Cupriavidus taiwanensis LMG 19424: one gene and its partner. The protein of the gene in region 1 binds, or shares a complex with, the protein of each later gene. Links are inferred from orthologs where the notes say so. Each region holds a gene or a part of one and is shown in the gene's direction. Other genes may lie near its edges.

Region 1 (14,552 bases):
CGGTCGCGTCGCGCGGTATCGAGCACGATGGGGGCAGGTGCGCCTACATCGACCAGCAGCCGGGTCGCATGGCCAAGGAACAGGGCCGTGACGACACTGCCGGCCACATGGACGTCGGGCGCATTCGGTGCGTCGGCCAGCGCTACGTCCTCGGGCCGGAACATCAGCTCCACCTGCGCCACCTCGATGTGCCGCGGCTCACGCGGCAATGCGCCACCCGGCACGCGCCACAGCTGGTGATCCGCAGCCGCCGGCAAGCGATTCATCGTGCCGATGAAGTCGGCGACGAAGACATTGGCCGGATGCCGGTAGATGTCCTGCGGCGTGCCGCTTTGCGCGATGTGCCCCTTGTCCATCACGATGATCCGGTCGCCAAGCGCCATCGCCTCGGCCTGATCGTGCGTGACATACACAGTGGTGATGCGCAGGCTGCGCAGCAGCTGGTTGATGTCGGCGCGCAACGCATCACGCAGCTTGGCATCGAGCGCCGTCAGCGGTTCGTCCAGCAGCAGCACACGCGGCTGCACGGCGATGGCGCGCGCCAGCGCCACCCGCTGGCGCTGGCCCCCGGACAGCTGGTCGACGCGCCGGTTGGCGAAGGCGCCCAGCTGCATCATGGCGAGCATGTCGTCGACCCGACTCCGGCGGGTCTGTGCGTCGACCTTGCGCACGCGCAGGCCATAGCCGATATTCTCGGCCACGGTCATATTGGGGAACAGGGCATAGTTCTGGAACACCATGCCGACGCCGCGCTGCTCGATCGGCAGATGCGTGACCGCTGCGCCGCCGAACAGCACCTCTCCGCCCGTATCGGGAAATTCCAGCCCCGCGATCATCCGCAGCGTGGTGGTCTTGCCGCAACCGGACGGACCGAGCAGCACGACAGTTTCGCCGGCACCGATGTCCAGATCCAGTGGTTCGAGCGCGCGCGTGCCGTCGGGGAACGTCTTGCCGCATTGGCGCAGGGCGATGGGGGTGGGCTCATGCATGGCGGGGGGCCTCTGTCTGTGGCTGGGACTGCGGGGTGCTGTCCGGTGCGGATGGCGAGTTCAGCGAAGTGGTGATCGTGCCGGCGAACGGCATGGGCGTGTCCTGTATCGGATGTCGCTGGGCCCGCGCACCCAGCGCGGACACCATTTGCATGATCACCAGCAGCGGAATGATCATCAGGAAAAACACGATGGTGTAGGCAGAGCCTATCTCCAGGCGCATCGAGGCATAGCTGTCGGCGAGTCCGACCGGAAGCGTCTGCGTGGTGGGCGTATGGAGCATCCATGTCAGATTGAACTCTCCGACCGACAGCGTCACGACCATCAGCGCGCCGGCGAGAATCCCTTGCCGGCAATTGGGTAGCACCACGGTGAAAAAGCGCTGCATGCGTGTCGCGCCGAGACTGGCGGCGGCGTCCTCGAGCGTGCGGATATCGATGGCGGACATGATGGCCAGCACCGAGCGCACCATGAAGGGCAAGGTGAACAGTACATGCCCGATCAGGATGAAGACCCAACTGGTGCGCAGCCATGGCAGGCCCCCATACAGCAGGATCAGGCCGAGTGCCGTCGCAAGTCCAGGGATCGCCACCGGCAACATCAGCAATTCCTCGATCAGCCGGGTCACGCGGCTGCGGCGCAGCGCCATGTAATAGGCGGCTGGAACGCCGAGCACCAGCGTACAGGCGAGGCACGCCAGCGCGATCCATAGCGACAGGAAGATGGTATTGCGGTACAGGGCCCACACTTCCTCGACCCACCGCGTGGTCAGGCCGCTCTGCAGCCCGACGAAGATATTGTTGGTGAGGCCGGCCAGCACCGACAGCCCCACGGGGACGGTCATGAACGCACAAACGGCGAGCGTCAGTGCGAGTTGGGTCCAGTAGGCGGAGCCGCGACGGTTGGTCTTCATGCTTGCTCCTACGCGGTGGCGGCAACCGCGTTGCCGGAAAGATGACGCGCCACCGCCAGCAGCGCCCAGGTCACGACCCCGAGCAGGATGGATAGTGCGGCGGCCATGCCGAAGTTGGCGTAGTTGGTGAACTCGTTGTAGATGGTGAGCGGCAGCACATCGAGTTGCGTGGCAAGGGTGAAGGCGGTGCCGAACGCGCCCATGCTGGTGGCGAAGCAGATCGCGCCGCTGGAGATCAGCGCGGGCATCAGCGCCGGCAGCATCACGTCGCGCACCACGCGCCACCGGCCGGCGCCCAGTGAGCGGGCCGCTTCCTCCAGCGAGGCGTCGAGTTTTTCGACCGCCGCCATCACGGTCAGGATCACGCGTGGAATCGAGAAGTACAGGTAGCCGACGAACAACCCGGCCATGCCATAGGCAAAAGTCCAGCGCTCGCCGGCGAGCAGGTCGCCCACCGATGCGAGCAGGCCGTTGCGGCCGCCCAGCATGATGACCATGAACCCGATCACCACGCCGGGAAAGGCCAGCGGAAAGGTCAGCATGGCCACCAGCACCGGCTTGCCCGGCACCGGATGCCGCTGCAGGAAGGTCCCCGCCACGCCGGCGATCGCCAGCGTGACCAGCGTCACCGAGGCCGACAACAGCACCGTGGACAGCAGGCTGTGCAGGTAGCGCGGGCTCGACAGCACGGTCCAGTAGACTCCCGCGCCGCTTTCCCCCGCCACGCTGACCGCCAGCAATTTGGCCATCGGCAAGCAGAAGAACGCCAGGAATACGATCAGCGCCGGCAGCGCGAAGACGATCAGCGTGCGGGCGGTTGGCGCAGTGGTGCGACGGCGCATGGGTTTCTCCATCTTGAGGGGGACTGGCCGGGGCCGCAGCGCGCCCCGGCGCGGCGTCAGCGCACTTCCTTCAGGTACTGGTCGCTGAAGGCCTTTTGCACTTCGGCCATCTTGCCGTAGTCGATGGTCTTCGCGCGCGCATAGTCCGAGGCCGGCAGGAAGCGGGATTCCACTTCCCTTGACACGGCCTTGGCCCGTACCGGGCGCAGATAGGCATTGGCCCACAGCGCCTGGCCGGCATCGGACAGCACGAAGTCCAGCACCTTGCGGGCTTCCGCAGGGTGCGGCGCCTTGTTGACCATGCTCATGACGTAGGGCACCACCAGCGAGCCCTCCCGGGGAATGACGAAGGCAACGTTGGCGCGATCCTTGTAGCGCGCGCGATAGGCGTTGAAGTCGTAGTCCAGCAGGATCGGGATTTCACCGGACAGCACGCGCGCGTACGCGGTCTGCTTCGGCACGATGGGCTGGTTCTTCTGCAGGTCCTTGAAGAACTTGAGGGCCGGGCCGAAGTTATCCAGCGAGCCGCCCAGCGCCTGGTTGATCGCCACCGCGCCCACATAGCCGACAAAGGCGCTGGCCGGGTCGAGATAGCCGACCATGCCCTTGTATTCGGGCTTCTGCAGGTCGGCCCATGACTGCGGCACCGGTTTGCCGCGCAACGCGTCGACATTGACCATCAGGCCCAGCGTGCCCGAATGGATGGCAAACCAGTGGCCCTGCGGGTCCTTCAGGCCGTCGGGGATGTCATTCCAGTTGGCAGGCTTATAGGGTGCCGTCACGCCTTCCTTCTGGGCCTGGATGCCGAACGTCACGCCGTAATACACCACGTCGGCCACCGGATTGGCCCTTTCCGCCACGATCTGGGCCAGCGACTGGCCCGAGTTCTTGTTGTCGTGCGGCACCGTGACGCCGGTCTTTTCCTTGATCGCGCGGATCTGCGCTGCCCAGTCCGCCCATTCCGGCGGGCAGTTGTAGCAGATTGCCGTTTGCGCGGCCGCGGCGTGGCTGAATACGACCGCGCCAACCGTGGGCAGCAGCCAGCGCAAGCGGCGCAGCCAGGACGAAGTCGATTGCATGATGCACTCCTTTTCTAGATATGACGGTGTGGGAAAACGGCGTAGGACGAGGCGATATCGGCGCTGCTTCGGTTGCTGTGCCGCTAAGCCGGCGGCCCCACGGTAGCGCCTTCGCGCAGCGCGTGCGGCAGCAGCGTCGCGCGGGGCAAGCGGGGGGCAGGCGCGGCCCCGGCGCTGGCGGGCGCGAGCCGTGCCAGCAGGCAGCCCAGCGCACGGGCACCGATCTCGTTGTTGGGCTGCGCCACGGTGGACAGCGGCGGTTCCAGCAACTGGCCGAGTTCGATGCCGTCGTAGCCGAGCACGGATACATCGCCGGGCACGGACAGCCCCAGGCGCTTCAGGATCGAAATCACGCCGATCGCCAGCATGTCGTTGGTGCAAAACAGCGCGGTGGGCGCGGATGGCGCTGTGACGAATTGCCGGATGCGCTCGACCTCCGCCGGCGTGTGCGTCGGCGTATGCGCTGGCAGGGACAGCGGCGGCAAGGGCTGCAGGCCATGCGCGCGCATCGCGTCCTGGTAACCCATGTGGCGCTGCCTGGCGCGGTCCGACGCGACGAAGGCGCCCGACACCACCGAGATGCGCCGATGCCCGGCAGCGATCAGCGTCTCGACGCCGGCGCGCGCGCTGACGCGGTTGTCCACCGATACCGAATAGCGTTTGCCCCGGCGCGCTGCCTGGTTGTACGCCAGGACATAGGGCACGCCTTCGGCATCCAGCTGTTCCAGCACCGCGCTGCGGGCGGCATCGGCCACCGTCAGCACCATGCCGTCGACGCGGTGACGCAGCAGATATTCAATCCGCTCGCGTTCGCGGGCCGGGTCGTAGCGGCTGGTCACCAGCATCAGCGAATAGCCTTGGGCCAGCGCCGCCTCCTCGATGCCGCGCCAGCATTCGGCAAACACGGCATTCTCGAGCGTCGGCAGCATGACCCCCACGATGCGCGAGCGCTGGGCCCGGAGCTTGGCACCCAGCAGGTTGGGGCGGAAGCCAAGCTCGCCCGCCGCCTGCAATACGCGCCCGGCGGTATCCTGGCGGACCATCTCCGGATTGCTGAACACGCGCGAGGCGGTCGCCAGCGACACGCCCGCGGCCCTGGCGACATTCACCAGAGTCGCGCCATTGGATGGCGCGGGCGGAGCGGCGAGGGCGGTGGCATTGCGGGGCATTAGGCAGGAATCGGGATCAGTGCAGGAGTTGGTGCCTGAAGTTTGTGCGGAAGAAAATGAAAACGTTTTCATTCAAGCCGCAAAAAAACGGGTGTCAAGGACAACCGTTGGTGCGGTGCGCCGCAAAACCGCCGGCGGGGCCATGCGAGTGGCGCGGAAGGCCGAACGAGGGCGATTGTGCGGGGCGCAAGTGACAGCGGGATGACACTAGTCACGAGGGACCAGCCACGGATCCTTCGCGTGATTGGCTGCAGCTAAGGTGATGGAGGCCCGCTTCGAGACCAAATTTAAACGTGTCCCCGTCTTGCGCTGGTACGGGAACATGCGCTATAGTTCGGCCTCTTTGCTGCGGCGCAGGTACGAAAGCAGGCTGCAGCAGGCACCGACACAGGAGTGGTAGTTCAGTCGGTTAGAATACCGGCCTGTCACGCCGGGGGTCGCGGGTTCGAGTCCCGTCCACTCCGCCAGTACCAAGAAGCGCCCGCAATCGCGGGCGTTTTTCATTTGTGGCTCATGTTCGCCACCCTGCACAAAGGGCGCTTGCCCGCCGGCTCCTGATAGAATCGTGGAGTTTGTCTTTCGTGCCAATCCACTACCCGAATCCGCATGCTTGATTTCGTACGCAACAACCGGCGCCTGATGCTCTTGCTGCTGCTGGTGCTTGTTTTCCCGTCGTTCGTGTTCTTCGGCGTGGAAAGCTATTCGCGCTTCATGGACAGCTCGCACGATGCCGCCAAGGTCGACGGCCGGGCCATCAGCGTGCAGGAGGTCGACAACGTCGTGCGCGACCAGAGCGAGCGCGCGCGCCAGATCCTGGGCGCCAACTATGATCCGCGCCAGTTCGAGGGTCCCGAGGCACGCAAGGCCGTGCTCGAGCAGCTGATCCAGCAACGCGTGATGGCCAATGCGGTGGCCAGCGAACACCTGACGGTGTCGGATGCCAAGCTGCTCGAAGAAATCAGCAGCCTGCCGGCGATCGCGCAGCTGCCGCGGGGCAAGGACGGCAAGATCGACGATAAGGCCTACCTGCAGCTGCTGCAGTCGCAGGGCATGACGCCCGAACAGTTCGATGCGCGCATGCGCTTCGAGCTGGCCATGCAGCAGCTGGGCGCATCGGTTGCCGCGACGGCGTTCGTGCCGAAGTCGCTGATCGAGCGACTGATGGCGGCGCGCGACCAGCAGCGCGACGTGCAGGCGCTGCTGTTCAAGCCGGCCGGCTACACCGCCAAGGTCCAGCCCGATGCCGCCGCGCTGAAGGCTTACTATGACAGCCACCAGCAGGACTTCTCGGTGCCGGAGCAGGCCAAGGTGGAATACCTGGTGCTGTCGGGCGAGGCCCTGGCGGCGTCGCAGGCGGTGACGCCGGAAGAGCTGAAGTCGTACTACGAAAGCAATATCGCGCGCTTCCGCGTCGACGAGCAGCGCCGCGCCAGCCATATCCTGATCAGCGCGCCGAAGGATGCGCCGGCCGCGCAGCGCCAGGCCGCCAAGGACAAGGCCACCAAGCTGCTGGAAGAGGTGCGCAAGCATCCGGACACCTTCGCCGACGTGGCGCGCAAGAACTCGCAAGACCCGGGCTCGGCCGAGAAGGGCGGCGACCTTGGCTTCATGGGCCGCGGCGCGCTGGTCAAGCCGTTCGAGGACGCCATGTACGCGCTCAAGGAAGGCCAGATCAGCGACGTGGTCGAAACCGACTTCGGCTACCACATCATCAAGCTGACCGGCACCAAGCCCGCGGAAACGCGGCCGCTGGAGGCCGTGCGCACCGAGCTGGAAGCCGAACTGCGCAAGCAGTTCGCCGACAAGAAGTTTGCCGAGCAGGCCGATGCCTTCGGCAATACCGTCTACGAGCAGGCCGACAGCCTCAAGCCCGCCGCCGACAAGTTCAAGCTGACCATCCAGACCGCCGACAAGGTCACGCGCCAGCCGAATCCGGCGCTGGGCGCGCAGAGCCCGCTGAACAACGAGAAGCTTCTCAAGGCGCTGTTCAGCGACGACGCCATCAAGAACAAGCGCAACACCGAAGCCGTGCAGGTTGCGCCGAACACGCTGGTGGCCGCCCGCATCGTCGCGTACCGCCCGGCGACCGTGCGCAAGTTCGAGGAAGTCGAAGCCCAGGTGCGCGAAGGCTATATCGCGCAGCAGGCCGCGGCGCTGGCGCGCAAGGATGGCGAGGCCCGCCTGGCCGCGCTGAAGCAGGCCGACAGCGCCGAGGGCTTTGGCCCGGTGCAGACGGTATCGCGCACCAAGGCCGACGGCATGACGCCGCAGGCAGTGGAAGCCGTAATGCGCGCCGATGCCGCCAAGCTGCCGGCGCTGGTGGGTGTGGACCTGGGTGCGCAGGGCTACGCGGTCTATCGCATCACCAAGGTCAGCCAGCCGGCACAGGCCAATCCGGCCCAGCGCCAGGCCGCGGCACAGCAACTGGCGCAGCTGGCCGGCCAGAGCGACCTGCAGGCCTTCTATGAAAGCCTGAAGGCCCGCGCCAAGGTCAAGATGCTGGCCCCCGCAGGCGCGACGCAAGGGCAAGGCGCCGAGTAATCCGCGCCGCCCCGCGCCACGCCGGGCACGCCGGAAACAAGAACCCCTGCCAATGTGGCAGGGGTTTTTTTGTGGTTAATCGCCGCATTGCAAGGGATGATGAGTGCGCGGGATTGTTGCTTGACTTCGTCGATGCGCCGGCCCTCTCCCCCGCCCCTCTCCCGCAAGCGGGAGAGGGGAGAAAACCAGCTGGAGGCGAAAATCCTTTGGGCTCGCCCGCGACAACGCGTGCGAGCGCAGCGACGCACTCCGTGCCAGTGCGCAAGGCCTGAGATAGGGAGCGCGCGCAGCGCAGCCGAAGGCGTCCCACCAATAACGTGATAGGCAGGCTGCCACCGACCTAAAGTCGGGTTCGTCCATCCGCCCCCGAACGCCAGGCACCTCCCGGTAGCGTCAGCAGGGTCGAACCACCACCATCACGACCGCAAGTCACCACCGCCAGAACCACCAACACCGCCTTGGCCAGCCGCCCAGGCGACGCGCTCTTTGCCTCCTTTCTGTCGCTCGGACAGAAAGGAGGTCGCCGGCTACGCCGGCGAAACAGCAGCGCCCGCCAAGCACAAAGCCGCACCCACCAAGCACGACCAACAAACAATCCGCATCACCCCAAAGGTTCAACGAGCCACTGCCCCGAATAACCCATTTATAGTCACTTCCCAACGCCGCGCTTGAGCAGCGGCTTGAGCTGCGGCCACACCGTATCCAGCAACGCCGGCTGTGCCGCGGCAGTCGGGTGAATACGGTCCGGCTGGAACCAATCCTGCCGCGCAATCACCTGGTCGAGGAAGAACGGCACCAGCCGCACCTTGTATTCCCCCGCCAGCCTGGGATACAGCGACACGAACTTCTCGGTGTAGTCCTGGCCATAGTTAGGCGGGATGCGCATGCCGATCAGCAATACGCTCGCGCCGGCCTTCTGCGCCGTGGTGACAATGTTGCGCAGGTTGGCCTCGGTGGTGTGCAGCGGCAAGCCGCGCAGCGCATCGTTGGCGCCCAGTTCGATCACCACGATGGCCGGACGGTGCCGCGACAGCAGGTCGGGCAGGCGGGTCTTGCCGCCGATGGTGGTCTCGCCGCTGATGCTGGCATTGACGACGCTATAATCGAACCGCTCCTGCCGCAGCCGGTCCTGCAGCAGCGTGACCCAGCCCGCGCCGCGCGCGATGCCGTATTCGGCCGACAAGCTGTCGCCCAGCACCAGCAACGCCGGGGCGGTGGCCTGGGCCGCGGGCTTTGCCTGGGCCTGGGCCGCGACCGGAATCGCCAGCGCCATGCCGGCTGCCAGCAGCAGCCTGCGCCTTTTCCCTCGGATCCCTATATCCATGTCTTCTTCCATTCTTGCAGTCGAATCCCTTGGAAAGACCGTAGCCGACACGACTGGTTCGCTGACGATTTTGCACGACGTGACCTTTTCCGTCACGCCGGGCGAAACGCTCGCCATCGTGGGCGCGTCCGGATCCGGCAAGTCGACGCTGCTGGGGCTGCTGGCCGGCCTGGACCTGCCCAGCGCCGGCACGGTGCGGCTGCACGGCCAGGACCTGTACGCGCTGGACGAGGACCAGCGTGCCGCGGTGCGCGGCCGGCATGTCGGCTTTGTGTTCCAGTCGTTCCAGCTGGTGGGCCACCTGACCGCGCTGGAGAATGTGATGCTGCCGCTGGAGCTGCGTGGCGAAACAGCGCAAGTGCGCGAGCGCGCCGTCGACATGCTGCAGCGCGTGGGCCTGGGCGCGCGCCTGGGCCACTACCCGCGCACGCTGTCGGGTGGCGAGCAGCAGCGCGTGGCACTGGCGCGGGCCTTCGTGGCGCGCCCCGACATCCTGTTTGCCGATGAACCGACCGGCAGCCTCGATACCGCCACCGGCGAAGCGGTGATTGCGCTGATGTTCGAACTGAACCGCGACGCCGGCTCCACGCTGGTGCTGGTCACCCACGACCGCTCGGTGGCGTCGCGCTGCGGGCGCGTGCTGACCATCGACGCCGGTCGCGTGGCCAGCGACGAATGGATCGGCGCCGAGGTCTGATCTGACGGCTAGCTGGCCGCGCCCGCCTTCAGCACCGCGCGGGCACGCGCGATCAGCGCGGCGGTGGAGGCATCGTGCTGGCCGGTGGCCGTGCCGGTCAGTTCGGCCTCGATCGGGCGCGCCAGGATCTTGCCGAGCTCAACGCCCCACTGGTCGAACGAGTTGATCCGCCACACCACGCCCTGCACGAAGGTGCGGTGCTCGTACAACGCAATCAGTGCGCCCAGCACATTGGGCGTCAGGTCCTCCATCAGCAGCGTGTTGCTGGGGCGGTTGCCGTCGAACACCATATGCGCAATGCGCACCTCGTCCTTCAGGCCGCTGGCGCGCAGCTCGTCGGCGCTGCGCCCGCGCATCAGCGCCTCGGCCTGCGCGAAGCAATTGGCCAGCAGCTTGGCGTGATGGCCGGGCAGGCGGCGCGGCGGCACCAGCGGCGCGACAAAATCCACCGGCACCACCTGCGAGCCCTGGTGGATCTGCTGGAAGTAGGCGTGCTGGCCGTTGGTGCCGGCCGTGCCCCACACCACCGGCGAGGTATGCGTGCGGATGCGCTGCCCATCGAGCTGCACGGACTTGCCGTTGCTTTCCATCTCCAGCTGCTGCAGGAAGGCGGGAAACAGCTCCAGCGAGGTCGAGTAGGGCGCCATGCAGCTGGTCGGCAGGTTCCAGAAATTGCGGTACCAGACCCCCAGCATGCCGAGGATCACCGGCATGTTGCGCTCCAGCGGCGCGGTGCGGAAATGCTCGTCCATCGCGTGCCCGCCGGCGAGCAGGTCGGAAAAGGCATCGAAGCCGACCGCCAGCGTGATCGACAGGCCGACCGACGACCACAGCGAAAAACGCCCGCCGATCCAGTCCCAGAACTCGAACATATTGGCCGGGTCGATGCCGAATTCGCGCACCGCCTCGGTATTGGTCGAGACCGCGACGAAATGCTTGGCCAGGTCCTGCTCGGCCACGCCGCTGGCGACAAACCAGGCGCGCGCGCTGCGCGCGTTGGCCATGGTCTCGAGCGTGGTGAAGGTCTTGGAGCAGACGATCACCAGGGTCCGCTGCGGGTCCAGCCGCACCAGGGTCTCGGCCAGGTCGGTGCCGTCGACGTTGGAGACGAAGTGCATGCGCGGCGCGGCATGGCCGTCGGCATCGGCCAGGTGCGACAGTGCGCGGCACACCATGCGCGGTCCCAGGTCGGAGCCGCCGATGCCGATATTGATGACATCGGTGATGCGCTCGCCGGTCGCGCCCTTCCAGGCGCCGCTGCGCACCCGTGCGGAGAAGTCGCGCATGCGTGCCAGCACCTGATGGATGGCCGGCACGACCGCTTCGCCATCGACCTTGAAGGCGGCGCCGGCGGGCGCGCGCAGCGCCACGTGCAGGACCGCGCGGTCTTCGGTGGTGTTGATATGCTCGCCCGCGAACATCGCATCGCGGCGCCGCGTGACGCCGGCCTCTGCCGCCAGCTGCATCAGCAGGCTCATGGTTTGCGGCGTGATGCGGTTCTTCGAGTAATCCAGATAGAGGCCAGCGGCTTCCAGCGAGCATTGTGCGACGCGCTGTGCGCCTTCGCGATCGAACCAGTCGCGCATCTGGGCGTCGCGAAGGGTGTCATGGTGCCGCAGCAGGGCATTCCAGGCGTGAAGGTCAGTGGGCATGCAGGACTAGCGTGCAGGACTAGCGGGGTTGCGGGGGCGCGAGCCGCGTGACGTTGCCGGCTTGCAAGACGGAGCGGTAAGTATATCGCCGCCATCGCGGCATCGGGCCTCGCGGCGGCGCCATATCGTTACCACTTGCAACATAACAGCCGCGGCACCGCACGGGTATCGGTCGTTGTCTGACGGCAGGTGCGGCCCGCGCCGCCGGTATGCGCGCGAACGCGCGCTTCACGCGTTCGCCGCGCTCAGCAACTGGTTGAATATGGCGCGCGCCGGCGCATACAGCTCGCTTGCCGTGACGCCTGCCGGGCCTGTGCCCTGTGCGACCAGCACATCGGCGGCACGGCCGTGGATCCACACCGCCGCCTGCGCCGCGGCCAGCGGCGCCATGCCTTGCGCCAGCAGCGCGCCCAGCATGCCGGCCAGCACGTCGCCGGTGCCGGCGCTGGCCAGCGCCGCGTTGCCGGTCGGGTTCAACGTCCAGGGGCTGCCGTCGGGAGCGGCAATCACGCTGCCCGAGCCCTTCAGCACCACCACGGCCCGCCATTGCGCGGCCAGCGCCGCCGCGGCGGCGGGCCGGTCGCGCTGGATCTCGGCCACCGGCACGCCCATCAGCCGCGCGGCTTCGAGCGGGTGCGGCGTCATCACGGTGGCCGCGCCGCGCGTGGCCAGGGTGCCGGCCAGTGCCGGGTCTGACGCCAGCAGGTTCAGCGCATCGGCATCCAGCACCAGCGGCAGCGTCGTGGCCTGCAGCAGCCGTGCGAACTGCTGGCGGGCGTTGGCATCGGTGCCCAGGCCCGGGCCGATCACCAGCGCCGACATCGACGTGTGCGCCAGCGTGTCGACCGCATGCAGCATCAGTTCCGGATGCAGCGGATCGAGCAGCGGTGCCGGCTGCGCCAGGAAGCCGATATGCACCTTGCCCGCGCCGAGCCATTGCGCGGCCCGGGCACCAAGCAGCGGCGCGCCGGTCATGCCCACGTTGCCGCCGATGACGGCGAGCGAGCCGTGCGTCCCCTTGTTGCTGGCGTGCCGGCGCCGGGGCAGCGCGGCACCGAAGAGCGCCGGGCCATTCACCAGGCCTTGCGGCGTTTCGTGCTGGAGATCGTCCAGGCCGATCGGCGCGATGTCGACCGCGCCGGCGCAGTCGCGCCCGTCGAGCGTGAGCAGGCCGGGCTTGGCGGCAATGAAGGTCAGCGTGCGCTGCGCCCGCACTGCCGGCGCGCCCGCGCCGGTGTCGGCGGACAGCCCGCTGGGAATGTCCAGCGCAAACACGGGCAGCCCGCTGCGATTGAGTTGCGCGATCCACCACGCCATGGGGCCGTCGGCGGGGCGGTTCAGGCCGATGCCCAGCAGGCCGTCGACGATCGCGGTGGTGTCGGCGGGCCAGGGCGCGTCATGCGAGGCATCCCTCTGCGCCATCGCGCGCAGCGGCACGGCCGCGGCCTGCGCCTGCTGCCATGCGGTCGCGGCATCGGCGGGCAGGCGCTGCGGATCGGCCGCCAGCCACACCTGCACCGCGCGGCCGGCACGGTGCAGCAGCGTGGCGGCGACCAGCGCATCGCCGCCGTTGTTGCCAGGACCCGCCAGGAACAACAGCGGTCCGCCGGGCGCATGGCAGGCGAGCCAGCGCGCCGCCGCGGCGCCCGCGCGCGACATCAGCGTGAAGGCCGGCAGCTGCGCCAGCGCGGCGCGCTCGATGCGGCGGATGGCGGCCACGTCGTAGAGCGGCACCGGGCGCGGTGCGGCGGCATCCAGGGCAAGCCAGCCTTCACCATGGGCGGCGGGTGTGAGGACGGTGGCGGCAGAGGGTGTCATGTCGGGCTTATCCGGACGGCCCCAGCCCGTAGCGATCCGGCAGCAGGCCTTCCATGTCGATGTCGGGGCCGCCGTGGCTGGCGCCAGCGCTGGCGGCGATCTGGTCAGCCGCAATCTTGCCTGATCCGCAGCTCATCGCCCAGCCCGTCGAACCATGGCCGAGGTTCAGGAACAGTCCGGGCACGGCGGTGGGTCCGATCAGCGGCGGGCCGTCGGGCAGCATCGGCCGCGCGCCGGCCCATTGCGTGGCCTCGTGGTAGTTGCCTGCCGCCGGAAACCAGTCGCGCGCCACCTTGACCAGCGTGTTCAGCGCGGCGGGGCGCAGGTCGAGCCGGCGCGAGCCCAGCTCCGCCGTGCCGGCCACGCGCAGCCGGTTGCCCATGCGCGTCATGGCGACCTTGTACGATTCGTCCATCAGCGCCCCCAGCGGGGCCTGCAGCTCGTCGCGGATCATTACCGTCACCGAATAGCCCTTGACCGGATACAGCGGCACGCGCAAGCCCAGCGGGCGCAGCAGTGCGGCACTGTCGGCGCCGGCGGCAAGCAGCACGCGCTCGGCGCTCAGCACCTCGGCCGCACCCTGGCCGCCGGGCTGGGACAGTTCCAGCTCCAGCTTGCCGGCGTGGCCCGGCCGGATGCGCGTCACCCTGGTGTCGAAGCGGAACGACACGCCCGCGGCCTGCGCATGCCGGTGCAGCGCGCGCACGAACATCGGGCAGTTGCCGGATTCATCCTCGGGCAGATGCAGTCCGCCGGCCAGCGGCGTGTCCGCGGCCAGGCCCGGTTCGATCTGGCGGCATTCGCCGGCGCTGACCAGCCGGTGCGGCACGTGGTTCTCGCGCAGCAGGGCGATGGCGGGGCTGGCCAGATCCAGGTCGCGCGCGGTGCGGAACAGCTGCAGGTATCCCTGCGACTGCTCGTAGTCGATGTCCAGCTCGCTGCGCAGCCGGTGCAGGCAGGCGCGGCTGTAGAACGCCAGCCGCTGCATGCGCAGCTTGTTGGCGCGGTAGCGCTCGAGCCGGCATTCGCGCAGCCAGCGCGCGATCCAGCGCCACATGGCCGGGTCGGCGGCGGGGCGGAACAGCACCGGCGCCTCGCGCGCGAAGAGCGTGCGCAGGATCTTGGCCGGCATGCCCGGCGCGGCCCAGGGCGTGACGTAGCCGGGCGCGATCACGCCGGCATTGCCGAAGCTGGCTTCCTGCGCCGGCGCGCCGCGGCGCTCGAGCACGGTCACGTCGAAGCCGGCCTGCCGCAGGTACCACGCGGAACTGACGCCGATCGCGCCGGCGCCGATGACGATCACATGCATCGGTCTGGAACCCTCCACGCGAGTCCGTTGCCGTGGCTACCTGACCTCCTGCTGCATGACCATGTCGGGGAGCCAGGTCACCACGGCGGGCCAGATCGTGACGATGGCGATCGCCACCACCATCATCATGAAGAACGGCAGCGAGACCCGCGCGATGTAATTGCTGTCCTTGCCCGTCATGCTCTGCAAAACGAACAGGTTGAAGCCGACCGGCGGCGT
Region 2 (14,795 bases), 460 kb from region 1 along the record:
TCCGGGCGCAGCTTGACCGGGCACATCAGCTTCCATGCCGCCAGCGCGGCGCAGCAGGCGAACAGCGCCGACTGCGATTCCTTGCCGCCGAAGCCGCCGCCCATGCGGCGGCATTCGACCAGTACCTGGTGCGCATGCCAGCCAAGCATGTGCGCGACCGCGTGCTGCATCTCGGTCGGATGCTGGGTCGAGCACCACACGTGCATGCCGTCATTCTCGCGCGGCGCGGCGTACGAGATCTGGCCTTCGAGGTAGAACTGCTCCTGGCCGCCCAGGTGGATCTTGCCGCTGTCCTGGTGGGCAGCGCCCGCAATGCGCGCGGCCGGTTCGCCGCGCGTCAGGTGCATCGGCGGCAGCACATAGCTGCCGGCCTCGTGGGCGGCCTGCGGCGACAGCACCGGGGGCAGGTCTTCGTAGTCGATCACGCCGAGGCGGGCGGCGCGACGGGCCGCGTCATGCGAGGTCGCCACCACGATGAAGACCGGCTGGCCGATGAACTGCACCACGTCGCGCGCCAGGATCGGGTCGTCGTGGATGATCGGGCCGCAGTCGTTGGTGCCGGGGATGTCGTCCACCGTCAGCACGTCGACCACGCCCGGCGCGGCGCGCACCTTGTCGAGCGAGACCGACTTGATGCGCGCGTGCGCGCGGGTGCTCATGCCGAGTGCGGCGTGCAGCGTGCCGGCCAGCTCGGGGATGTCGTCGGTATAGGTGGCGGTGCCGGCCACGTGCAGGTGGGCGGATTCATGCGGACGCGAGATGCCGACCTGCGGTACCTGTTCGGCGGCGGCGTCGAGCAGGAAGGGTTCGGTTTGCTTGTTCATGCCGATTTTCCTTTTTCTCTCAGGCCGTGACGATTGCGATGGTGCCGGCGCCGGGCGCACGGACATTGACGGCTGCCGCGGGCAGCGCTTCGCTGGCGGTTTCAAGCCAGAAGCGGTACAGCAGGTTGGCGGCGCCGCGGCTGCGGTACGACGCGGTCGCGCGCATGTCGGTCAGCGGGGTGTAGTCCTGCGCCAGCGCGGCCATGCCGGCGCGGGCGGTGGCTTCGTTCCATGGCTGGCCGGTCAGGGCTGCTTCCGTTGCAGCTGCGCGCTTGGGCGTGGCAGCCATGCCGCCAAAGGCGATACGCGCCTCGGTGACGATGCCGTCCTGCACGGTGATGCCGAAGGCGGCACACACGGCCGAGATATCCTCGTCAAAACGTTTGGACAGCTTGTAGGTGCGGAAGTGCTGCGGGCCGGCCACCGGCACCCGCAGCGCGGCGACGAACTCGCCCGGCTGCATCGCCGTCTTCTGGTACGCCAGGTACAGGTCTTCCAGCGGCAGCGTGCGGCGCGTCTCGCCATGCTGCAGCACCACTTCCGCGCCCAGCGCGATCAGCGCCGGCATGGAATCGCCGATCGGCGAGCCGTTGGCGATATTGCCGCCCAGCGTGCCGGCATTGCGGATCGGCAGCGAGGCAAAGCGCTTCCACAGTTCTTCCAGCTCCGGATGCGCGGCGTTGAGTGCGGCGTAGGCCTTTTCCAGCGTCACGGCGGCGCCGATCTCGATCATGCCGTCGCGTTGCGCGATCTGGTTCAGGTCTTCCACCTGGCCCACGTAGAGCAGGCTACCCAGCTCGCGGAACTGCTTGGTCACCCACAGGCCCACGTCGGTGCTGCCGGCCAGGATGCGGATATCCGGCTGCGCCGCCTTGATCGCGCCGAACTCGGCCGCGGTGCGCGGGGCGAAGAAGTCCTGGCCCTGCGCGCGGTAGCGGAAGGTCTCGCCGCGCTTGAGGTTGCGCAGCGTGTCGGCGATCTGCTTCGGGTCCAGCTTGCCGTCGGTCGGGGCCGGCAGGGCCATCATGCGCTCGCCGGCGTCGATGATCGGACGGTAGCCGGTGCAGCGGCACAGGTTGCCGGTCAGCGCGTCGCAGATGGTCTGGCGCGAAGGCGCCTCGCCGCCGGGGTTGTGCTGCTGGTACAGCGCCCACAGCGACATCACGAAGCCGGGGGTGCAGAAGCCGCACTGCGAGCCGTGGCACTCGACCATGGCTTCCTGCACCGGGTGCAGGGTGCCGTCGGCCTGGCGCAGGTCCTCGACCGTGATCAGGGCCTTGCCGTCGAGCGTGGGCAGGAACTGGATGCAGGCGTTGACCGCCTTGAATTCGACGTCGCCGCCGTCCTGCAGCTCGCCGATGACGACGGTACAGGCGCCGCAGTCGCCTTCGGCGCAGCCTTCCTTGGTGCCGGTGCAGCGGGCGTCTTCACGCAGGTACTGCAGCACGGTGCGGGTAATGGGGGCGTCGGATACTTCCTTGACCTGGCCGCGGTGGAAAAAGCGGATGGTTTGCGTCTCCATGGTCTTCTCTCTCTTGGGGATGGCGGAAACATAGCATCGCTACGTTTCATGCAATATTCGACCCAGGTGATATGCGCCATCAGCGGGCACGCCGGTCGGTGCCCGGCCGCACTGAGCGGTATGCCGATTTGACCGATTGTGGGGTGCCTGTCATACACTATGCGCCGTTCCCATCCCCCACGCCACCCATCCGGCCCCCGCCGGAGGGCCGCCATCGCCATGCACGGACGCGACCATCTCGATACCTATTTGCTGCGGGTGCTCCACACCCTGCTCACCGAGCAGAGCGTGACCCGCACCGCCGTGCGTCTGGGCCAGTCGCAGCCCGCCATCAGCAATACCCTGAAGCGCCTGCGCGAGATCACCGGCGACGCCATTTTGGTGCGGGGCAAAAACGGCATGGTGCCGACCGAGCGCGGCCGCGAACTGCTGGCGCTCGCCGAGCAAAGCCTGGCGGCGATGGACCGCATCGCGCGCCCGCCGCAGCAGTTCGACCCGGCGACCACCACGCGCACGTTCCATCTCGGCGCGCCGGACTACCTTGACGCCTTCTTCCTGCCCAATATCGTCGAGCGCGTGCGCCGGCTGGCGCCGGGCGCCAAGCTGTTCGTGCACCCGATGACATCGTCGTCGGACTTCCTCGACGACCTCGAGCAAGGGCAGCTGGATATCGTGGTCGGCAACTGGCTGTCGCCGCCGGAACACCTGCATATCTCGCCGCTGTTCGACGATGAGGTGGTGTGCATGCTGGGCGCGCAGCACCCGCTGGCGCGCAAGGGGCTGACGCTCAAGCACTACCTGGAAATGCCGCACCTGGCCCCGGCGCCTTATGCGTCGATGCAGCGCAGCATGATCGATCAGGCGCTTGCCGAGCAGGGCTACAAGCGCAATATCCAGGTGACGCTGCCTTATTTCGGCCTGGTGCCGTATGTGCTGATGAAGACCGACATGGTCTTCACCACTGGCCGGCAGTTCGCGGCGCACTATGCGCAATACCTGCCGATCCGGATGGTGCCGTCGCCGGTGTCGTTCCCGCGCATGCGCTTCTACCAACTGTGGCACGAGCGCTGCCATGCCGCGCCGGACGTGATGTGGATCCGGCGCATGATCGCGGAGGTGGCGGCGGACCTGCCGCAGTTGCCTAGGCTGGAGGCGGAGGCGGGCTGAAGCGGTGCTGAAGCGCCGGGGCTACTTGGCATGGGCGGTGGGAAAGAACAACTGCTCCCCAGCCACCTTGTACCCCGCAATCGCGTCCTGCCCTTCCTTCGACGTGATCCACTCCACCAGCTTCATCGCATCCTTGTAGTGGGTGCCCGGATGCCTGGCCGGGTTGACCGCGATGATGCCGTACGGATTGAACATCTTCGGATCGCCCTCGATGGCGATCGCCAGCCCGGTCCTGGCGCGGTAGGCGCCGTAGGTGGCGCGGTCGGACAGCGTATAGGCCGGCATCTGCGCCGCCATGGTCAGCACCTCGCCCATGCCCAGGCCGGCGTTGACGTACCACGGCTGGCCCTTGGGCTCGATGCCGAGCTGCTTCCAGTAGTCTTTCTCCATCACGTCGGTGCCGGAATTGTCGCCGCGCGAGATGAACTTGCTGCCGCTGGCGGCGAGCTTGCGTAACCCGGCCAGCACGTCCTTGCCGCCCCTGACGCCAGCCGGGTCGCTGGCCGGCCCGACCACGATGAAGTCGTTGTACATCACGTCGCGCCGGTTGACGCCGTAGCCGGCGGCGACGAACGCGTCTTCCATCTTGCGCGCGTGCACCAGCAGCACGTCGACATCGCCCATCTCGCCCATCTTCATGGCCTTGCCCGAGCCCACGGCGATGACTTTCACCGTGACGCCCGACTTCTGCTCGAAGCGCGGCAGCAGGTGCTTCAGCAGGCCGGAGTTCTCGGTGCTGGTGGTGGTGGCGAGCCTGATCTCGCCGGCATGCGCGGCCGACAGAATGCCGACGCAGAGCAGCGGCGCGACGAGTCGGCGCCAGGGCAGGGTATGGCGGGGCATTGGCAATCTCCTCGATGTTATGTTCTTGCAGACATAATTGATTTTGCCTTCCAGTCTCAGCGAGAATGCGCCAAAACAACATAAGAAAAGGGGTATTCATTGTGATCCAGCCCAGATCGGCATGTAAATATGTAGCGGAGAACCTATGAGCTTCCGCTTCGACCTGTTTCCGGTGATCGCCCCGGACGACAATCCGCGCGCCAACGCCAAGGTGTTCCAGCTGCTCAAGGCCGTGCGCGAAACCGGGTCGCTGCACCGCGCCGCGCGCGAGATCGGGTTGTCGTACCGCCACGCCTGGGGCGTGATGCGGTCGTGGGAAGAAATGCTCGGCCGCAGCATGCTGGATATGGAGCGCGGGCGCGGCGCCTCGCTGACGCGCTTCGGCGAGCGCCTGCTGCGCGCCGAACTGCGCCTGCGCGAATCGATCGAGCCGGCGGTGCAGCGCGCCATGGCGGAGTTCATCGCCGACCTGGACGACGCCCAGCAGCCGCAGTCGTGCGTGCATTTCACCGGCAGCCATGATCCGGCGGTGGAGGTGCTGGCGGCCGCGCTGGGCACGGCCGGCAGCCCGCTGCGGCTCGACACGGTGTTCTGCGGCAGCGTGGAAGGGCTGATCTGCCTGCAGGAGCGGCAGTCGGAGCTGGCCGGCTTCTATGTCTCGCCGGTGCAGACCGCGGGCTCGGTGGCGCATGTGACCTTGCGCAAGTGGCTGCGGCCCGGCGCGGTGCGGCTGCTGCGGCTGGCGTGGCGCGAGCAGGGGCTGATCCTGGCGCCGGAGCTGGCGCGTGAGGTGCACGACCTGCGCGCCCTGGCGCGCAGCCAGGCCCGCTTCGTCAACCGGCAGCGCAGTTCGGGCACGCGCATGCTGTTCGACCAGCTGCTGGCGGCAGAGGGCCTGTATCCCGACCTGATCAACGGCTACGACGAGACCGAGTTCAGCAATGAAAAAGTGGCGGAAGCCGTGCATAGCGGCCGCGCCCAGGCCGGTTTCGGGCTGCGCATGAACGCCGAGGCCCACGGCCTGGCTTTTGTGCCGCTGACGCGCGAGGCCTATTACCTGGCGCTGCGCAAGAACGACCAGACCGCCGGCTGGATGGCCGCGCTGCTGGCCTTGCTGGCCGATCCGGCCTTTGCCCGGCGCATCGAGGCGCTGCCCGGCTATGCCATGGCCGAGCCGGCGGGCATCCTGACCCCGCAGGAGGCGCTGCCGTGGTTCGGCCCGGACGGCAAGGAGGGCAGCTGAGCCACGGCGGTCCCGGACCGGTCGGGCCGGTCCGTATTACACTCCCTGCGAGGGCGCGCCGGTCTCTGCACCGGCCTGCGCCGGACCCTTGCAAGGAGCGCCATGCTGGAAACCGCCGCGCTGGCCGCGGGCATGTCCTGGGCTAGCGGATTTCGCCTGTACCTGGCCGTGCTGGCCGCCGGCGTGCTGGCGCGGCTGGGCTGGCTGGAACTGCCGCCCGGGCTGCAGCCGCTGGAATCGTGGTGGGTGATCGGCGTGGCTGCGCTACTGGCCGTGGCCGAGTTCGTCGCCGACAAGGTGCCCGCCTTCGACACCGTCTGGGACGGCATCCATACCTTCATCCGCATTCCCGCGGGGGCGATCCTGGCGGCCGCCGCATTCGGCCAGCTGGATCCGCAATGGGTGGTGGCGGCAGGGCTGATCGGCGGCACGCTGGCCGGCACTGCGCATGCGGTCAAGGCCGGCACGCGCGCGCTGATCAACGTGTCGCCGGAACCGTTTTCCAACTGGACGGCCTCATTCACTGAGGACCTGACCGCCACCGGCAGCCTGCTGCTGGCGTTCTTCGTGCCGGTGCTGTTCCTGGTGCTGCTGGCGGTGTTCCTGCTGGGCTCGGTGTGGCTGCTGCCGAAGTTGTGGCGCGGCGTGCGCCGCCTCCATGCCAGCCTGCGCGGCGGGGCCCGGCATGACGCGCCGCGCTAGCGGCGCCGCCGTTCTGCCACCTTTTGCTTTGCCCGACTGACCCGAGGCGCACCGGCGCCAGCAACCAAGAACCAAGCAACCGATGCCCTCCGAGTCCGCCATCGACGTCCCGGCCACTGCCGCACAACCCGCCGGACTGCACGCCGCCACCGGCGGCAAATTTTCCGCCTGGCGCCAGGCGCTGCGCATGGCCCGCCGCGACTGGCTGGCGGGCGAGCTTTACCTGCTGCTGTTTGCGCTGGTGCTGGCGGTGGCCGCGCTGACCAGCGTGGGTTTCATGGCCGACCGCATGCGGCTGGGCCTGGAGCGCGATGCGCGGCAAATGATTGCCTCGGATGTGCTGCTGGTGGCCGACCAGCCCTTCGACGCCGCGTTCGCGCAGCGTGCCCGCGCCGCCGGCCTGGCGGTGGCGCAGACCGTGACCTTCCCGAGCATGGCCACGGCCGAGGGCAAGGGCCAGGCCGGCGCCGAGCCGCCCAGCCAGCTGGCCGCGCTCAAGGCCGTGACCGACGGCTATCCGCTGCGCGGCCGGCTCAAGGTGACCGGCGCGCCGGGCGGGCCGGACGCGCCCGCCGACGGCATTCCCGCGCCGGGCACGGTATGGGTCGACGAGGCGCTGCTGGGCGCGCTGGGCGTCGCGGTGGGCGACAGCCTGCGGCTGGGCAGCCGCAGCTTCCGCATCGACCGCATCATCACGCAGGAGCTCGATCGCGGCACCGGCTTCATGAACTTCGCGCCGCGCGTGCTGATGCCGCTGTCGGACCTGGACGGCACCGGTCTGATCGGCTGGGGCAGCCGCGTTACCTACCGGCTGCTGGTGGCCGGACCCGACGCCGCCGGCGCGGCCTTCCAGAAATGGGCGCGGGACGAGATCGAACGCCGCAAGCTGCGCAATACGCGGGTGGAGTCGCTGGAATCGGGCCAGCCGCAGATGCGCGCCACGCTGGACCGCGCCGAGCGCTTCCTGTCGCTGGTGGCGGTGCTGTCGTCGATGATCGCCGCGGTGGCGATCGCGATGTCGGCGCGCCGCTATATGCAGCGCCACACCGATGCCTGCGCGGTCTACAAGTGCCTGGGTCTGTCGCGCGGGCAGATCCTGCGGGCATTCGGGCTGGAATTCCTGCTGGTCGGTGCGGCCGGCGCGCTCGCCGGCGTGCTGCTCGGCTACCTGGCGCACTATGGCCTGCTGCTGTCGCTGGGGGGGCTGCTCAAGGTGTCGCTGCCGCAGCCGTCGCTGCTGCCGGCGCTGGTGGGCGTGCTGGCCGGGCTGGTGCTGCTGGCCGGGTTTGCGCTGCCGCCGCTGCTCGCGCTGACGCGGGTCGCGCCGTTGCGGGTGTTGCGGCGCGATATCGGGCTGCCGCCGGTATCGGCGTGGGTGGCCTACGCGCTGGGCCTGGGGGCCTTTGTCGCGCTGCTGCTGGTGGCCGCGCGCGACCTGCGGCTGGGCCTGACCACCGCGGGCGGCTTTATCGCCGCGGGGGTGGTGTTCGGCGTGCTGGCGCTGGGCCTGCTGACGCTGCTGTCGCGGCTGCTGCGCGGACGCCTGCGCGGGCGCGCGGCGATGGGGTGGCGCTTTGCGCTGGCGGTGCTGGAGCGCCGCCGCGCGGTGACGGTGCTGCAGACCGTGGCGCTGGCGGTGGGGCTGATGGCGCTGCTGCTGCTCGGCATGACCCGCAACGACCTGGTCGATTCCTGGCGCAACGCCACGCCGGCCGACGCGCCCAACCGCTTCATCATCAATATCCAGCCGGACCAGCGCGAGCCGCTGCGCCAGATGCTGGCCAACGCGGGCATCACCGACCTGCTTTACCCCATGGTGCGCGGGCGCCTGACCCATATCGGCGAGCGCACCATCCGCGGCGACAGCTTCGAGGACGGGCGCGCGCGCAACCTGGTCGAGCGCGAGTTCAACCTGTCCTATACCGATGCGCTGCCGGAGGGCAACCGCGTGATCGCCGGACGCTGGTCGAACGGGGCGGACGGCGCCGAGGCCGGCGCGTCGGTGGAAGAGGGCATCGCCAAGACCCTGGGCATCCGGCTCGGCGACACGCTGCGCTTCGACGTGGCCGGCCAGCCGGTGCAGGCGCGCGTGACCTCGCTGCGCAAGCTCGACTGGGGCTCGATGCGGGTCAACTTCTTCGTGATCCTGCCGCCGCGGGCGATGCAGGGCATGCCCGAGACCTACATCACCTCGTTCCACCTGCCGCCCGCCAGCGCCGCGCTGGGCAACCGGCTGATCGCCGCCTTTCCCAACATCACCGTGGTCAACACCGACATGATCCTGCGCCAGATCCAGGACATCCTGGACCAGGTAATCGCGGCGGTGGAGTTCCTGTTCGTCTTCACGCTGGCGGCGGGCGTGACCGTGCTGTACGCAGCGTTGTCCGGCGCGCGCGACGAGCGCATGCGCGACGCCGGCCTGCTCAAGGCGCTGGGCGCTTCGGCCGCGCTGGTGCGGCAGACGCAGTATGCCGAGTTCCTGGTGGTGGGCGGCCTTGCCGGCCTGCTGGCCAGCCTCGGCGCGATCGCGGTGGGCTGGGGGCTGTCGCAGTTCGTGTTCGACTTCCCGTACCGCTTCAATGCGTGGATCGTGCCGGTCGGCGTGGTTTCTGGCATGCTGTGCGCTTTTGCCGGCGGCTGGCTGGGCCTGCGCGAAGTGCTGCGCCAACCGGCGCTGGCGACCTTGCGCGATGCCTGAGCCCGCGTGCCGGCGCCGCGCAGACCGAGTGTGTGATGAGTACTGAATCCGACGACAAGCCCGGCAATGCCGAGGCCACTGCCTTTGAACTGGTGGGCGGCGAGGCGCGCGTGCGCGAACTGGTCGACCGCTTCTACGACCTGATGGACCTGGAGCCGCAGTTCGCGGGGCTGCGCGCGCTGCACCCGCCGTCGCTCGACGGCTCGCGCGACAAGCTGTTCTGGTTCCTGTGCGGCTGGCTGGGCGGCCCCAACCACTTTATCGAGCGCTTCGGCCATCCGCGCCTGCGCGCGCGCCATATGCCGTTCGAGATCGGCGTCAGCGAGCGCGACCAGTGGATGCGCTGCATGGCGCTGGCGATGCAGGACATCGGCCTGTCCGAAGACCTGCAGCTGCGCCTGATGCAGGCCTTCTTCCAGACCGCCGACTGGATGCGCAACGTGGCGCGCTGAGGTGCCAACGCTCCCGTTTCTCCCTCGAGAGGTTTCCCTGCCGATGACAGCCCAACTGCCTGAAGACGCCCTGCGTGTGCTGGATTTCTGGTTCGAACAGCCCGGTTCCGCCGCCTGGAATACCGCGCGCCCGCAATGGTTCACCAAGTCGGATGCGTTCGATGCGCAGGTTCGCGCGAACTTCCTGTCTGACTGGCAGGTCGCCTGCGACGGGGCGCCTGACGACTGGTCGGTCACGCCCGAGGGCGCCTGCGCGCGCGTGGTGCTGCTGGACCAGTTTCCGCGCAACATGTTCCGCAACGACCCGCGCAGCTTCGGCACCGATGCGCAGGCGCTGGCACTGGCCCGCCGCATCGTCGCCTCTGGCATGGACCGCGCGCTGCCGACCGACTACCACCGCATGTTCTGCTACATGCCGTTCGAGCATTCGGAGTCGCTGGAAGACCAGGACGAGGCGGTGCGCCTGATGACGCAGCTGCGCGAGGCCAGCGGCGGCGCGGTCGATGTGGTGGAGTGGGCCGAGAAGCACCGCGCGATCATCGCGCGCTTTGGCCGCTTCCCGCACCGCAATGCGGTGTTGGGCCGGCAGAGTACGGCCGAGGAACAGGCGTTCCTGCAGCAGCCGGGTTCTTCCTTCTGATCCGGAAGGTGGCGCGCGCTCAGGTCTGGTCGCGGGCCTCCTGCCACTTGTCGACGCGCACGCGCGGCGCGCCCGCCAGTTGCGTCAGCAGGCCCGCAGGCGTGTCGCCCACGTGCAGCAGGTCGGCGTGCACCTGCTTCAGGAAGCCTTCCTGCACCGCGTGCGACAGGAAGCCGAGCATGCCGTCGTAGAAGCCTGCCAGGTTGAGCAGGCCCACCGGCTTGGCGTGGTAGCCCAGCTGCAGCCAGGTGAAGGTCTCGAACAGTTCCTCGAAGGTGCCCACGCCGCCGGGCATGGCGACAAAGGCATCGGCGCGGTCGGCCATCATCTGCTTGCGTTCGTGCATGTTGCGCACCACGTGCAGTTCGGTCAGGCCGCGGTGGCCGACTTCCTTCTGCATCAGCGCTTCGGGGATGATGCCGACGGCCCTGCCGCCATGCTCCAGCACGGCATCGGCGACGATGCCCATCAGGCCCACCTTGCCACCGCCGTACACCAGCGTCAGGCCGCCTTCGGCCAGGGCGCGGCCGAGCAGTCGCGCGCCCTCGGCGTATTCCGGACGGTTGCCGGGGCTGGACCCGCAATACACGCAGACGGATTTCACTTCGCTTCCTTTGCCGCACCGGCGGCGGCCTTGGCTGCCGCGTAGTCGCGCGCCAGCTGGTCGAATGCCTCCCGCGCCCGGCCGCGCAGATACGGGGCCAGGATCGAAAAGATGTGGTAGCTCGAACCGTGCAGGTAGCCGCGGATCTGCTCGGGGTCGTTGTACTGGCGCGGATGCTGCACGAACTGGAACGACAGCCAGTAGGTGGCGACCACCACCATGTTGGTGCAGATGGCCTCGACCTGCTCGGGCGTGGCTTCCATCTCGCCGTCCTCGATGAACTGGCGGCAGATCTCGTGTGCAAAACGCTGCTTTTGCTCGACGATGCGCTTGAAGTTGGTCTCCAGCATCCGGTTGCGCGCCAGCAGGTCGTTGATGTCGCGGTACAGGAAGCGGTAGTTCCACAGGAACTCGGACATGTACTGCAGGTAGCCCCAGCTTTCGTCGAGCGTGGCCTTGTGGTCGTCCGGCATCTTCAGGCGGCGCTCCATCTCCTGCTCGAAGCGCACGAAGATCGAGTTGATGATGTCGTCCTTGTTGCGGAAGTGGTAGTAGAGATTGCCGGGGCTGATCTCCATTGCTTCCGCGATCGTGGTGGTGGTGACGTTGGGCTCGCCGACTTCGTTGAACAGGCGCAGCGAGACGTCGAGGATGCGGTCCCTGGTGCGGCGGGGGCCGGTTTGCGGTTTCGGTTCCATGGGCGTCCGGGCGATCGGTGCGATCGGTAAGTCGGGGGCAGGGTAGCGATTATAAGCAATCGGCCTGCCGTGCCCCATCCCGCCGGCGCCACCCGGCCTGCGCCGGCCGGCCCGGGCCGCTCAGCCGGCCAGCGCCCGTATCCAGCGCACCACGTGCGGTCCGGCAATGGTCATCCAGGTGCCGCCGCACAGCACCAGCGCCAGCATCACCGCCGCGCTGCCGAAGTCCTTGGCGCGCTTGGACAGGCTGTGCCGCTCCAGCGAGATGCGGTCGACCGCGGCTTCGACGCTGGAGTTGAGCAGCTCGACGATCAGCACCACCAGCAGCGTGCCCAGCAGCAGGATGCGCTCGACCGCGGTCACCGGCAGCAGAAAGGCGCACGGCGTCAGGATTACCACCAGCGTCAGCTCCTGGCGGAACGCGCTTTCCTCCAGCACCGCGTAGCGCAGCCCGGACAGCGAATTGATGGCCGCATGCCACGCGCGCGCCAGGCCCCGGTTGCCCTTGTGCGGGTTCTGGTCGATGGAATAGTCAGCGCTCTGCATGGCGGGCGGCGGCCTCTGCATTGGCGGGTCGGACGGCAGTTCCGGATGCGGTTTCGGCATGGGTTTGCGGTGCGGAAGGCTTGGGGGTGGCGGATGGGGCCGCTGCGCCGCCCCGGCCCGGCCTGGCGCCCGCGAACGGCCGCAGGTGGGCCAGGAACTGCTCGGACGCCGCGCGCCACGAAAACTGCTCGGCGTGGGCGCGGGCCGTGGCACGGTCGATGCGCAGCGCTTCCAGGCAGGCTTCGCGCAGGTCTTCGTGCATCACGCCGGCGGGGCTGTCGCCCAGCACGTCGATCGGACCCGTGACCGGATACGCGGCCACCGGCAAGCCGCTGGCCAGCGCTTCCAGCAGCACCAGCCCGAAGGTGTCGGTGCGGCTCGGGAACACGAACACATCAGCGGAAGCATACACCCGCGCCAGCTCGGGCTGGCTCAGCACGCCCAGGTAGTTGGCGCCGGGATAGCGCGCGCGCAGCGCCGGCAGCGCCGGGCCGTCGCCGACCACCCATTTGGAGCCGGGCAGGTCCAGCGCCAGGAACGCCTCGACGTTCTTCTCCACCGCCACGCGGCCGACGTACAGGAAGATCGGGTGGGCGGTGTTGAGCACATTGGCGCGCTGCGGCGTGAACACGTCCAGGTCCACGCCGCGTGTCCACAGCACGGCGTTGCCGATGCCGTAGCGCCGCAGGTCGTCGAGCACCACCGGCGTCGGCGCCATCACGGCCTGGGCCGGGCCATGGAACCAGCGCAGGAAACGATAGGTCCACGCCAGCGGAATGCCGAAGCGGGCCTGCACATATTCCGGAAAGCGCGTGTGGTACGCGGTGGTGAAGGGCAGTTGGTGGCGCAGCGCATGGCTGCGCGCGGCCAGCCCGAGCGGGCCTTCGGTGGCGATGTGCAGGGCGTCCGGGCCGAAGGCCTCGATGCGCCGCCGCACGCGCGCGCCGGGCAGCAGCGACAGCCGGATCTCGGGATAGGTCGGGCAGGGCACCGTGCGGAATTCCAGCGGCGTGATCATGTCGACCGTGTGGCCCATCGCTTCCAGTTCGCGGCGCGTCGACTTGAGCGTGCGCACCACGCCATTGACCTGCGGTTCCCAGGCATCGGTGACGATCAGGATCTTCATGCGGCCTCCTTGGGCGCGGTGGAAGGGCAATGCGGATGGCGCCAGGCAGATGGCGCCGGGCGAAACAGAGCTGGCCGGCCCGGTTCAGCCGGCCACGGCAGCGCGGCGGCGGCGGCGCATGGCGGGCGCGGGCGCGTCGAGCAGCCGGGTCCAGTAGACGATCTTCAGCTCGCCTTCCAGGGTTTCGACCAGCGCCGACAGGCTTTCGACCCAGTCGCCGTCGTTGCAGTAGAGCTGGCCGTTGACCTCGCGGATCTCGGCCTTGTGGATGTGGCCGCAAACTACGCCGTCGCAGCCGCGGCGGCGTGCCTCGTCCACCATCGCGCTCTCGAACGCGCCGATGTAGTTCACCGCGTTCTTGACCTGGTGCTTCAGGTACTGCGACAGCGACCAGTACGGAAAGCCCAGGCGCGCGCGCAGCCGGTTGAAGTGCCGGTTGAGCGCCAGGATCATGGTGTAGAGCGAGTCGCCCAGGTAGGCCAGCCAGCGCGCGTGCTGCACCACGCCGTCGAACAGGTCGCCGTGCACCACCCACAGGCGGCGTCCGGTGGCGGTGACGTGGATCGCCTCCTCGCGCACGGTGATGTCGCCGAAGGCCATGCCGTCGAACTGGCGCGCGGCTTCGTCGTGGTTGCCGGGGACATAGATCACCTCGGTGCCCTTGCGCGCCTTGCGCAGCAGCTTCTGCACCACGTCGTTGTGGCTTTGCGGCCAGTACCAGCCGCGGCGCAGCTGCCAGCCGTCGATGATGTCGCCGACCAGGTAGAGCTGGTCGGATTCGTTGTGCTTGAGGAAATCCAGCAGGTAATCGGCCTGGCAGCCGGGCGTTCCCAGGTGGATGTCCGACAGCCAGATGGCGCGGTAGCGCTGGATCGGGTGCGGCTCGGGGGGATAGGTTTCCTGCGCTTCGCGCGGCGGCGCCAGCGCGGCGCCATCGAGCGCCGGCGCCATGAAGGCGGTCACTGGCGCGGCTGGGCCGCTGTCAGCGCTGCGGCGCAGCCATGGCGCCAGTTGCGCGGCCTTCGACAGATACCCGCGGGCAGATCGGATTGCTTGCACCATGCCAGTCCCGGTTGCGGCGATGGCTGCATTCAGCCAGCGCGCCGTGACGCGACCGTGACGAAAACATGACTGACACATGAATCGTTGCGCCCGCGGCACAGCACGGGCCGCGAACGCCTCAGCGGCCGCGCGAGGACAGTTCGGCCAGGGCGTCGAGCACCGCACGCACCGCGGCGGGATGGCGCAGCAGCGACACATGGCCGATGCCTGACAGTGCGATATGGCCGGCGCCATCGAGCCACCCGGTGCAGGGCGGCCCCGCGATCGAATCGTGCCAGCTGAAGATCGAGATCATGCGCGCGCGCAGCCGCGGTGTTTCGGCGGCCGCCAGCGCGCGCAGCCAGGGGCTGCCGCAACGCATCTGGCGCGCATTGTGGCCGCCGCCAAAGCGCGCCAGCGCGCTGCCGTGGTGCGGGCTGCCCAGGGTCACGATGCCGGCGCAGACGTCTTCGTCGCCTGCCAGCCGCAGCGCGGCGCGCGCGGCGAGGCCGCCCATGCTGTGGCAGAGCAGCAGCGGCGCGCGCCCGCTTTCGGCGCGGATGCGCCGCATCGCGGCCAGCAGCGCGCGCGCGTAGTCGTCGATGTCGCCGAACACGGGTTCCAGGTCGATCCCCTGGCAGCGGTAACCGGCGGCGGCCAGCGCCGGCTGCATGTCGAGCCAGATGGCC

What was found.
Region 2: the proteins of RALTA_RS06895 (region 1) and RALTA_RS04775 are in contact, whole or in part, in a cryo-EM structure (PDB 9GE8), measured with the Escherichia coli proteins. The link is inferred for Cupriavidus taiwanensis LMG 19424 from one-to-one orthologs.

What each region holds. Positions count from the first base shown.
Region 1 is NC_010528.1:1,484,825-1,499,376, forward strand. Bases 7,814-10,704 are described here. They hold RALTA_RS06895 (ABC transporter ATP-binding protein), read left to right. Parts: upstream 7,814-8,855; coding sequence 8,856-9,554; downstream 9,555-10,704. Other genes in these bases: RALTA_RS06890 (arylesterase), read right to left, coding at 8,183-8,857; pgi (glucose-6-phosphate isomerase), read right to left, coding at 9,563-10,704. Outside these bases: RALTA_RS06855 (ABC transporter ATP-binding protein), read right to left, coding at 1-989; RALTA_RS06860 (ABC transporter permease), read right to left, coding at 982-1,902; RALTA_RS06865 (ABC transporter permease), read right to left, coding at 1,911-2,744; RALTA_RS06870 (ABC transporter substrate-binding protein), read right to left, coding at 2,801-3,823; RALTA_RS06875 (LacI family DNA-binding transcriptional regulator), read right to left, coding at 3,907-4,992; RALTA_RS06885 (SurA N-terminal domain-containing protein), read left to right, coding at 5,599-7,533; more of pgi, read right to left, coding at 10,705-11,206; RALTA_RS06905 (bifunctional ADP-dependent NAD(P)H-hydrate dehydratase/NAD(P)H-hydrate epimerase), read right to left, coding at 11,435-13,024; RALTA_RS06910 (D-amino acid dehydrogenase), read right to left, coding at 13,032-14,333; RALTA_RS06915 (TRAP transporter large permease), read right to left, coding at 14,370-14,552.
Region 2 is NC_010528.1:1,023,929-1,038,723, forward strand. The notes cover bases 6,066-9,199. They hold RALTA_RS04775 (ABC transporter permease), read left to right. Parts: upstream 6,066-6,383; coding sequence 6,384-8,999; downstream 9,000-9,199. Other genes in these bases: RALTA_RS04770 (DUF4126 domain-containing protein), read left to right, coding at 6,066-6,301; RALTA_RS04780 (group II truncated hemoglobin), read left to right, coding at 9,035-9,199. Also shown: xdhB (xanthine dehydrogenase molybdopterin binding subunit), read right to left, coding at 1-824; xdhA (xanthine dehydrogenase small subunit), read right to left, coding at 844-2,346; RALTA_RS04755 (LysR substrate-binding domain-containing protein), read left to right, coding at 2,566-3,513; RALTA_RS04760 (substrate-binding domain-containing protein), read right to left, coding at 3,535-4,356; RALTA_RS04765 (substrate-binding domain-containing protein), read left to right, coding at 4,502-5,599; more of RALTA_RS04770, read left to right, coding at 5,702-6,065; more of RALTA_RS04780, read left to right, coding at 9,200-9,451; RALTA_RS04785 (DUF924 family protein), read left to right, coding at 9,495-10,091; RALTA_RS04790 (LOG family protein), read right to left, coding at 10,111-10,695; RALTA_RS04795 (TetR/AcrR family transcriptional regulator), read right to left, coding at 10,692-11,393; RALTA_RS04800 (diacylglycerol kinase), read right to left, coding at 11,514-11,999; RALTA_RS04805 (glycosyltransferase family 4 protein), read right to left, coding at 11,926-13,065; RALTA_RS04810 (UDP-2,3-diacylglucosamine diphosphatase), read right to left, coding at 13,150-14,127; RALTA_RS04815 (esterase/lipase family protein), read right to left, coding at 14,246-14,795.